Regions from separate parts of the Streptomyces sp. NPDC101181 genome, predicted to be linked through region 2. Evidence: riboswitches for the same ligand, from Rfam matches in the RefSeq annotation. Region 2 holds a riboswitch; each other region holds the start of a gene.
The links. Region 2 has a riboswitch for cyclic di-AMP ahead of ACIRRU_RS28905 (peptidoglycan DD-metalloendopeptidase family protein). Riboswitches for the same ligand answer to the same signal wherever they lie in the genome.
Positions count from the first base shown of each region.

Region 1: linked by a shared signal. The riboswitch ahead of ACIRRU_RS15035 (C40 family peptidase) and the one ahead of ACIRRU_RS28905 (peptidoglycan DD-metalloendopeptidase family protein) in region 2 are both predicted to bind cyclic di-AMP.
Region 3: linked by a shared signal. The riboswitch ahead of ACIRRU_RS20460 (transglycosylase SLT domain-containing protein) and the one ahead of ACIRRU_RS28905 (peptidoglycan DD-metalloendopeptidase family protein) in region 2 are both predicted to bind cyclic di-AMP.

Region 1 is NZ_JBIWOX010000008.1:231,305-234,568, forward strand. It holds gene ACIRRU_RS15025 (helix-turn-helix domain-containing protein) at 1-587, opposite strand, end outside; gene ACIRRU_RS15030 (ATP-binding protein) at 841-1,272, shown strand; gene ACIRRU_RS15035 (C40 family peptidase) at 1,407-1,877, opposite strand; cyclic di-AMP (ydaO/yuaA leader) riboswitch at 1,881-2,043, opposite strand; gene ACIRRU_RS15040 (urease subunit gamma) at 2,709-3,011, shown strand; gene ACIRRU_RS15045 (urease subunit beta) at 3,025-3,264, shown strand, end outside.
Region 2 is NZ_JBIWOX010000028.1:32,901-36,164, reverse strand. It holds gene ACIRRU_RS28915 (DUF6126 family protein) at 1-90, shown strand, start outside; gene ACIRRU_RS28910 (tyrosine-protein phosphatase) at 95-907, opposite strand; cyclic di-AMP (ydaO/yuaA leader) riboswitch at 1,366-1,525, shown strand; gene ACIRRU_RS28905 (peptidoglycan DD-metalloendopeptidase family protein) at 1,529-2,521, shown strand; gene ACIRRU_RS28900 (SGNH/GDSL hydrolase family protein) at 2,701-3,264, shown strand, end outside.
Region 3 is NZ_JBIWOX010000013.1:156,986-160,249, forward strand. It holds gene ACIRRU_RS20455 (FAD-dependent oxidoreductase) at 1-629, opposite strand, end outside; cyclic di-AMP (ydaO/yuaA leader) riboswitch at 1,082-1,269, shown strand; gene ACIRRU_RS20460 (transglycosylase SLT domain-containing protein) at 1,275-2,108, shown strand; gene ACIRRU_RS20465 (helix-turn-helix domain-containing protein) at 2,199-3,264, opposite strand, start outside.

The sequences.
Region 1 (3,264 bases), on a different contig from region 2:
TCGTCCAGCACGGCGGTGAACCGGGGCGGCCGCGTCGCGCGCAGCACCCGCTGCCGGGTCAGCCGCACCTCCACCAGGGAGTCGAGGGAGTCCAGGGCCGCCGCCCGGTGGTCTGCCGTCCTATCCGGCGAAGTCCCGTCCGGCTCAGTCCCGTCCGGTGGGGCCCCGTCCAGCGAGGCCCGGATCACGGCCCTCGCGTACCCCGCGGTCTGGAGCAGTCCCGGAACCACCGAGGTCTCCAGCGTCCGGACCGCGTCGGCCTGCGACTCCAGACTGATGAAGTCGCCGAGGTGCGGCGGGATCAGCCCCCGGTAGGCGTGCCACCACCCCGGGCCGCCGCGGCCCGCCGACCCGGCGAGGACTTCCAGCAGAGCCCGTGACGGGGCGTCACGCACCCCGTAGACGTCCAGCAGCCGCGCCACGTCGCCCGAGGAGACCCCGCTGGCACCGGTCTCGATCCGGCTCACCTTCGACTGGTGCCAGCCCAGCAGGCGCGCCGCGTCCCGGCTGGTCAGCCCGGAGGCGTGGCGCAGGCTCCGCAGCTCCTCACCGAGTCTGCGCCTCCGTACGACGGGGCCGTGCGGCATACCGGTCTCCTTCCGCCTGGCGGGAGGACCCGGCCCTGTCGCCGGACCGGCCCGTGCCGGAACCGGCCCCGCAGGGAGGTCAGTGTGCCGCGCGCCCACGGCGTACGGGTTCCGAATTCACCGCTTCGGGCGACAGATATATGCACATCTTGGCCGAACACCGTTACAGGGAGCTGCATCAATGGCAGTCTGGCGCGAAGCACGATCCCGGTCGGCCGAGGGCCGACCGGGACGGGAAAGGGACGGCGTCGCCATGGCGGACCATCAGGAAGCAACCCTCACTCTGCCGAGCGATCCGGCGTCGGTCTCCTCGGCCCGCAGATACGTGGCCAGGACCCTGGCCGAGTGGGGACTGCCCGACGACACCGATTTCGCCGACACCATCCGGCTGATCGTCTCGGAGCTCGCCACCAACGCCGTCCAGCACACCTTCGGCCAGTCGCCCACCTTCACCGTGGACCTCCTCCTCGAACGGGACGAGGAGCTGCACCTCGGCGTGACGGACAGTCACCCCCGCTGGCCTCAGCGACTGCCCGCCGCCGTGCGCCAGGACAACGGCCGCGGCATGGTCATCATCCGGAGCCTGGCCAAGGAGCGCGGCGGGCGCCTCCAGGTCACGCCGACCGCCGAGGGCGGGAAGACGGTCTGGATCGTGCTGCCCTGGGCGGTCACGGTCCAGAGCTGACCCGGGGCCGCCGCCGCGCCGAGATCGCCGGGGAGCGGCGAGGCCGCCGGGTGAGCGGCGGGCGGCCCGCGAAGGTGCGCGCACCGCCCGTGCCGCCCGCGTCCTCCGCACGGGAAGACTCTCCGGCCGGTGGGTCAGCGGACCCGTCCGTACCAGACGCTCTTGGACCAGATCTTCGCCAGTCGCACCACGTCCCCCGACTTCGGGGAGTGCCAGATCTTCCCGGCCCCGGCGTAGATGCCCACGTGGTAGACGCCCCGCCGCGAGTGGAAGAAGACGAGGTCGCCGCGCTTGCGGTCCGACTTCGGGATGTGGCGGGTCTTGTTGTACTGCTGCTGGGCCGTGCGGGGGAGCTTCTTCCCGGCCTTCTTGAACGAGTAGGCCGTCAGCCCGGAACAGTCGAAACGGCTCGGACCGGCCGCTCCGTACTTGTACGGAGCCCCCTTCTTCGACGCGGCGACCTTGAGCGCCTTCGTCGAGTGGGTGGCGGCCTCGGCCTCGTGCACCAGGCCGGGCGCCAGCATCGTGGACGTCACCGCGAGGGTGAGCACCGAGGCCGTACCGACCCGGGCGAACAGAGACGGGACATGAACCTGCGCAGGCATGCGCAACCCTTCGTCAGCCGCCTGTGAAGGATGACCTGTCGGGTTCGGGCTGGCGAAGTCGCCCGGCCGCTACGCGGCTTCACCCCGAGGGCTTTCCGGTCTCCCGGTCGGCCCGTTGTGCTCGGGTCCTCCACTCCTGCCGATCCACTTCTGTCGACCAGTCATCCGCGCGGCGGCAGGACTCGGCGTCCGCCCGGACCGCCCCGCCGCGGCGGCGGGGGCTTGTCGTCCCAGGGATCTTGACCTACTCACCGCCGGATTTCCGAGCTGAAACGGTGATTTGTGAGTCTCCTCACCACTGATCCATTCGGGTGGACAGGGCGATTCGGACACCGCCGACGAGCCCTCCGCGGCGCCCCGCACCAGCGAAGAAGGCGGACATTCCGAGTACGGCGCGGACGCCGGGCGCAAGTCGGGCCGTCGCTCGCGCGAGTGATCCCGTACGCCGAACGAGCGAGGAAATTCGATCGCCACACCGGGCGTGTCACGCGGTGCGACGGCGGCGGCCGTCCCGTAGGGGCCCGGCCGGGGGTGATCCCGGGCGGTTCGGCATCGCCGCCGAGCACCCCGGCCCCGGGGACCGGGACGCCTGATACCCGGCCGCCGCGCGGGTCCGTATACGACGCGCGGCCGGGACGGCGGAGAACGGGTGAAGCCGTCCGTGTCCCACGGCCGCGCAAAAGATCAGTTAACGCAACGGAAAAACTTCCGCCCTAACGTGCAATACCTGGTCGCGAGGTCCGGATTCCCCGTTCAACGAACTGTTGAAGGCGGATAGGGTCCCGCTGCGCCCGGAGCCAGGAACCGGGCGGTGGACGATGAGGTGGAAGCGTGCAACTGACCCCGCACGAGCAGGAACGCCTGCTCATCCATGTGGCCGCCGACGTGGCCGAGAAGCGCCGGGCACGCGGGCTGCGGCTCAACCACCCCGAGGCCGTCGCCCTCATCACCGCCCACCTCCTGGAAGGCGCCCGGGACGGTCGTACGGTGGCCGAACTCATGGTGTCCGGCCGCGCCGTGCTCACCCGGGACGAGGTCATGGACGGCATCCCCGAGATGCTCCACGACGTCCAGGTCGAGGCCACCTTCCCGGACGGCACCAAGCTGGTCACCGTCCACGACCCGATCGTCTGACGGGCGGCCGCCGATGATTCCCGGAGAGATCCTGTACGGGGACGGGGACATCCCCCTCAACGAGGGCCGGAGCGTCACCCGCCTCACCGTCCTCAACGCCGCCGACCGGCCCGTCCAGGTCGGCTCCCACTACCACTTCGCCGAGGCCAACCCCGGGCTGCGCTTCGACCGGGCGGCCGCGCACGGACGGCGCCTGCACATCGCGGCCGGTACGGCGGTCCGCTTCGAACCCGGCATCCCCGTCGACGTCGAA
Region 2 (3,264 bases):
CTGGTGATCCGGCTCCTCGCCTACCTGGTGGTCGGACACGTGATCGCGGCCTTCCTCTACCTGCTCTTCGTGGTGGCGGGCGCCGAATAGCCGCTCAGCCCTCGTCGAGCAGTCGCCGACGCAGCCGCTCCCGGGTCGCGGGGGAGACCTTGAGGCCCTCCTCCAGGTAGGCGTCCGTCGTCCCCCACCGTTCCTCGATCGTCGCGAAGGCCGCCGCGAGGTAGGCCGGCTCCGCCCCGAAGAGCGGGTCGAGAAGCTCCATCACCTCGGGGGACATCCCGGTCTCGGACATGTCGGAGCGCCGCACCTTGTAGCGGCGGTGCGGATCGTCGGACTTGAGGTAGTCCGCCTCGATCGCCTCGCGCTCGACGCCCACCGCCAGCAGCGTGACCGCTATCGAGAGTCCCGCCCGGTCCTTACCCGCCGCGCAGTGCATCAGCGCGGGGACGCTGTCCTCGGCCAGCGCGTGCAGGATCCGGCTGTGCTCGGCGGTGCGGTCCTCGATCGTCGACCGGTACATCCGGATCATGCGCTCGGCGCCCTGGCCGTTCGCCAGGACGGAGCGCAGCTGCTCGATGTTCCCGTCGCGCACCAGCCGCCAGAACTCCGCGCCGTCGGCCGGGTCGGAGAGCGGAATGCTGACGTGACGGACGCCGTCCAGCTCGATGTCGTAGCCGTCCAGCCGGTGGTCGGCCGAGTGCCGGAAGTCGAAGACCGTGTGCAGCCCCAGCCCGCCGAGGAAGGCCGCGTCCTCGGCGGTGGCGTGCGCGAGGTGGCCGCTGCGGTAGAGCCGTCCGAAGGCGGTGCGCCGCCCGTCCACGGTCGGGAGCCCGCCCACGTCGCGGAAGTTGCGGACCCCGCTCAGGGTGGTCTCGGTCGGCGGGACCTGCGGCACCGGCTGCGTCACGGGGGCTCCTGGATCTCTGGCGTCGGCGGTCTCCGGCCCCGCCGCGGTTCGCGCGAGGGCGCTCCCGTGACGATACGACATCGATTCGACGGAAAATCGTGCCGCCCGTCCGCCTGTGGCGAGGGCGTCGCACCGGCGGGGCTGATGGTGCGTCAGGGGCTCCACCCACCCCGTGTCCGTATTGGTGCATTTAGCAGAACATGCCCCGGTAATGGGGCAGATGAGATTCCGTGGGTGATCGGGATCATATCCGTGACGGTCCGTGGCGATCTCGCCCGGGGGTATTTCCGTTTCCTGCGCGGAAAGCCAAGATCCGTAATCCACGGAGTGTGACGGGAAAACCGGACGGCCGTCGCATCGGTGAATCCCCCGAGCAACCGACGGCTTGTTCCGCTCGTCCTCACTCGTTTACGGTCACCGTCAATCCGGACGGATCGCCTAATCCTGCCGCCGACCGGAATTCGCACCCACCCACTCACGTGTGGCAGGAGCGGGGGAACCAGGTAAGTCGCCGCCCGGAGCGATCCGGACCGGCTAGGGGTGAAGTCGCCACCGTGCGACCGGGCATCTCCAGCCCGAACCCGACAGCTCACCTCGCAGGCGCCGGAGAGGAACTTCCCCATGCCCGCACAGGGTAAGCACCGCCGTCCCAAGTCCGGCCCGATCTCCCGCGGCGTCCTCGCCGCGGGTACCGGCGGCGCCGCACTCGCGCTTCCGCTCATCGGCGCCACCGCCGCGCACGCCGCCCCGCAGGCCGCCCCGGCCGCGAAGCCCGCCGCCGCCTCGGTCGCCGCCGCGCACACCGCGCCCCAGACCGCCGCCCCGCAGGCCGCTCCCGCCGCGTCGAAGGCCGCCCCCAGGACGTACGCCGTCGTCCGCGGCGACTACCTGTCCAAGATCGCCGCCGAGCACCGGATCAAGGGCGGCTGGCAGAAGCTGTACCAGGACAACCGCTCCACCGTCGGCGAGAACCCCAGCCTCATCCTCCCCGGCATGAAGCTGACCCTCGGCGCCAAGGGCTCCACCGCCGCGCCCTCGGAGGCCAAGAAGGCCGCACCGGCCCCCAAGGCCGCCGCTCCGAAGGCCGCCGCCCCGAAGAAGGCCGAGCAGGCCCCGAAGGCCGCGCCGAAGAACGACACGGTCTCCGCCGACGACTCCGAGAGCTCCGGCAGCTCCGCGCAGACCGGCTCCTCCCAGGCGACCGGCTCCGGCTGGACGGCCCCGCTGGCCAACGCCAACGTCACCACCCAGTACCGCGCCTCCGGCTCCAGCTGGTCCAGCGGCTACCACACCGGCTCCGACTTCCAGGCCGCGTCCGGCACCCCGGTCCGCGCGATCGGGCCGGGCACCGTGGTCTCGGCCGGCTGGAGCGGTTCGTACGGCAACGAGGTCGTCATTAAGCACGAGGACGGCATGTACTCGCAGTACGCCCACCAGTCCTCGCTGAGCGTCTCCGCGGGCCAGACCGTCACCGGCGGCCAGCAGATCGGCCTCTCCGGCTCCACCGGCAACTCCACCGGCCCGCACCTACACTTCGAGGTGCGCACCGGCCCGAGCTACGGCTCGGACGTGGACCCCGTCTCCTACCTGCGACAGCACGGCGTCTCCCTCTGACCGAGGGAACGGCCGGATGAGTGAGGGGCGGTGCGCTGCGGCGCACCGCCCCTCCTCTTCTTGTTCCAGCTCTTCTTATTCCGGCTTTACCAAAACCTGACCGGGTGGTCTATCTCACCACCCGTCAACCCCTTATTACGGTCGCGTAGGTCACATTGAACGGTGCAGGATATGTGCTTGTGGCAGACGATTCGAGAAACAACCAGCAGCACACCATCGGGTCGTACGCGGCGATCGGCGACAGTTTCACCGAGGGCGTCGGCGACCCCGGTCCGCACGGGACCTTCGTCGGCTGGGCGGACCGGTTCGCGGTGCTCCTCGCCGACCGCCTCCCGGCCCCCGGCCCGGAGACGACCCCGCAGGACTCCCCGCACGGATATTTCCGCTACGCCAATCTCGCCGTACGCGGACGCCTCCTCGACCAGATCGTCCGGGAGCAGATTCCCCGCGCCAAGGAGCTCGCCCCCGACCTGGTCACCTTCTGCGCGGGCGGCAACGACATCATCCGGCCCGGCGCCGACCCCGACGACCTCGCCGAGCGGTACGAGCGGGCCGTCGCGGAGCTGACCGAGACCGTCGGCACCGTCATGGTCGCCACCGGCTTCGACACCCGGGGCGTACCGGTGCTGCGCCACATGCGCGGCAGGATCGCCACGTACAACGTCCATCTGCGGGCGATCGCGGACCGCTACCACTGCCCGGTGCTGGACCTGTGGTCGCTGCGCTCCGTCCAGGACCGGCGT
Region 3 (3,264 bases), on a different contig from region 2:
TCCATCGGGCTGAACTTGGCCTGGGCCGGGCCACGCCGCCCGAACACATGCACCTCCAGCGCCTTGTTGGCCTTGAGGCCCTGGTAGACGTTGTCCGGGATCTCGGTCGGCAGCAGCTCGTCCGCCGTCTTGGCCAGGACCCGGGCCACGTCCAGCGCCACGTTGCCGACGCCGAGGACGGCGACCTTCTCCGCGGTGAGCGGCCAGGTGCGGGGGACCTCGGGGTGACCGTCGTACCAGGAGACGAACTCGGCCGCGCCGTAGGAGCCGTCCAGCTCGATGCCCGGGATGTCGAGGGCCCGGTCGGCCTCCGCGCCGGTGGAGAAGATCACCGCGTCGTAGAAGGACCGCAGGTCGTCCAAACCGATGTCGTCGGGGTAGGAGACGTTGCCGAAGAGGCGGATCTGCGGCTTGTCCAGCACCTGGTGGAGGGCCTTGACGATGCCCTTGATCCGGGGGTGGTCGGGAGCCACGCCGTAACGGATCAGGCCGAAGGGCGCGGGCATGCGCTCGAAGAGGTCGATGGAGACCCCCGGGTCCTGGCAGACCTCGGATTTGAGCAGCGCGTCCGCAGCGTAGATACCGGCGGGGCCGGCTCCGACAATGGCGACGCGGACGGGGCGTGTCATGGGCGTGGTGATCCTTCGGGGCGGGCGAACGCGGGCAGGTACAGCGTACGTCGGAGGTAAGGGTGGGCTTACTAGCCTCCACCTCACACCGTAAGCGATCGCCCGGCGGACCGTTCGGCCGACCCCGCCGAACCTGTCCGGTATGACCGTTTCGGTTGGTCGGTATGGTCGATTTACCGTTTTTGAAACGCTCATCCTTAAACATGCTATTGGGACTTTTGAGGACTTTTGCCCGTGCGTTTCTCCGGCCTTGTCCTGGGAAGTGGCGAGCGTCACGTCGTGGCGCGCGGACGAGTATCCGGAAGGTTCGGTTCCCTTTGGTGCGGGGAAAGTTGACGGCGTGACGGGACGGCCCCCGGAGCGCATTCCCTTTTTTCGATCATGCGGAGAAAGGGAATTGCGGAATGCGGGGCTTGTTCCGCTCGCCGTTTCTCGCCTACGGTCGCCGCAATCCGGATGGAACGCCGAATCCTGCCGCCGTCCGGTAATCCGCTACCCACTCGCGTACGGCAGGAGCGGGGGACCCAGGTAAGTCGCCGAACCGTCACCGGAACGGCTTGGGGTGAAGTCGCGTCTCCACGCGGCCAGACATCTCCCGTCTGAACCCGACAGCTCACCTCGCAGGCGCCGGAGAGGAAATCCCCCATGCCCGCACAGGGTAAGCATCGTCGTCCCAAGTCCCTCCCGTCGATCCGCGGCCTCGCCGCCGTGACCACGGGCGGAGCCGTCCTCGCCCTCCCGGTGATCGGCGCCACCACCGCCGCCGCGGCCCCCGCCCCGGCCGCCGTACCGCACCAGGGCACGCCCGCCGCGGCCGCCGCCCCGGCGAATTCCGCCGCGAAGTCCGCCGTGAAGGCCGCGCCCGCCCAGCATTCCGTGGCGTCCGGAGAAACCCTTTCCAAGATCGCTCGCGAATACTCCGTGAGCGGCGGCTGGAAGAAGCTCTACGAAGGCAACCGGAAGGTCGTCGGCGGGAATCCCCACCTCATTCACCCGGGTGTCACGCTGACCATCACCGCCAAGGCCGCCGCCCCGTCCGGCGACACGGCGGACAAGGCCGCGACGGGCGGCGCCCGCGGCGCGTCGGCGGAGCGCGCCGACCGTTCGGAGCGCGCCGCGGCCCCGGTCGCCCAGGCCGCCGAGAAGGCGACCACGTACTCCGACGACCTCGACGGCTGGATCCGGGAGTCGCTGGCGATCATGGCCGAGCGCGGGATCCCCGGCAGCTACGAGGGCATCCACCGCAACATCCTGCGCGAGTCCTCCGGCAACCCCAACGCCATCAACAACTGGGACTCCAACGCCGTCAAGGGCACCCCGTCCAAGGGTCTGCTCCAGGTCATCGACCCGACCTTCCAGGCCTACCACGTGCCCGGCACCTCGACCGACAGCTACGACCCGGTCGCCAACATCACCGCGGCCTGCAACTACGCCGCCGACCGCTACGGCTCGATCGACAACGTCTTCGGCGCCTACTGATCCGGCCGCTTCGACCCACCGGACCACACAGAGGGCGGTGCCACCCCGGGGACGGGGGGCACCGCCCTTCGCCGTCGGCCGCTCGCGCGCTCAGACCCGCCGGTAGGTTCGGCCGCCGCGCCGGGGCAGGGTCCGCGGGTCGTCCCCGGCACCGGTGGCCTCGGTGGTCCTGAGCGCCAGATGGAGTTCGGCGCGGACCGCGGCGTCGTCCAGGTTCCGGTCCAGGCGCTCGGCGCACTGGGCGAGCCAGACCGTCAGGGTGGTGCGGTGGACGTGGAGTTCGGCCGCGGCCGGGGCGGTCCGCGCCCGGTGACGCAGCCAGCAGGCCAGCGCGATCCGCAGCCGCGGTTCGAGACCGCCGACCAGTCCGGTGGCCCAGGCGAGGGCGGGCGCGGTGTCCAGGACCCCGGGCGGCAGCGTCTCCAGCCGGGCCCGGCCGGACGGCCCGTCGGCCGCGTCGCCCCCGGCCGCGTCACCCCCCGGCGGGGTCCGGGCCGGGCCCTCCTGCCCGTCGGCGTGACCGGTGCCGGGACTCTCACCGGACACGGGCGCGCGCAGGGCCAGGAGGAGATGGGCCCGCACGGTGACGTCGTCCAGGTCCGCGTCCAGCAGGGCGGTCAGCTCACGCAGCCGGGACCGCAGGGTGCCGGGGGAGAGGCCGAGGGTCGCGGCGGCACGCGGGGTGCTGCCGGTGCGGAGCCAGACCAGGAGCAGATGCCGGTGCTCCGGGGCGAGCGGGGTGAGGACGGCTCTCGCCCACCGGCTGTAGGAGCCGGGCTCCAGGAAGCGGGCCAGGAAGGCGGCGTCGGCCGGGACGACACGGTGGGCGGGGGTGGCGTTGTGCCGGGCGGCGGCCGCCTCCGCGTGCGCGGTGGGCATCTCGGCCAGTGGCAGCGGACCGGCGAGGCCCGCGAGGAGATGGTGGCGTTCGCCGACCCGGGAGACCAGCCGGAGGATGCGTCCGTCGTCCCGCCCGCAGTGCAGCTCGGCGACCAGGAGCTCGCCGTCCAGCTCGCCGATGAGGACGCAGGAGCCGCCGTGTCCGGCGAGGGTGGGGCGCGCGGCCCGCCAGAGCACCTGGTGGGCGGTGGGGATGTCGGGGCCGGTGAGCCGGTAGACCGTGACGTGGGTGAGGCCGTCGGCGCCCAGGGTGTTG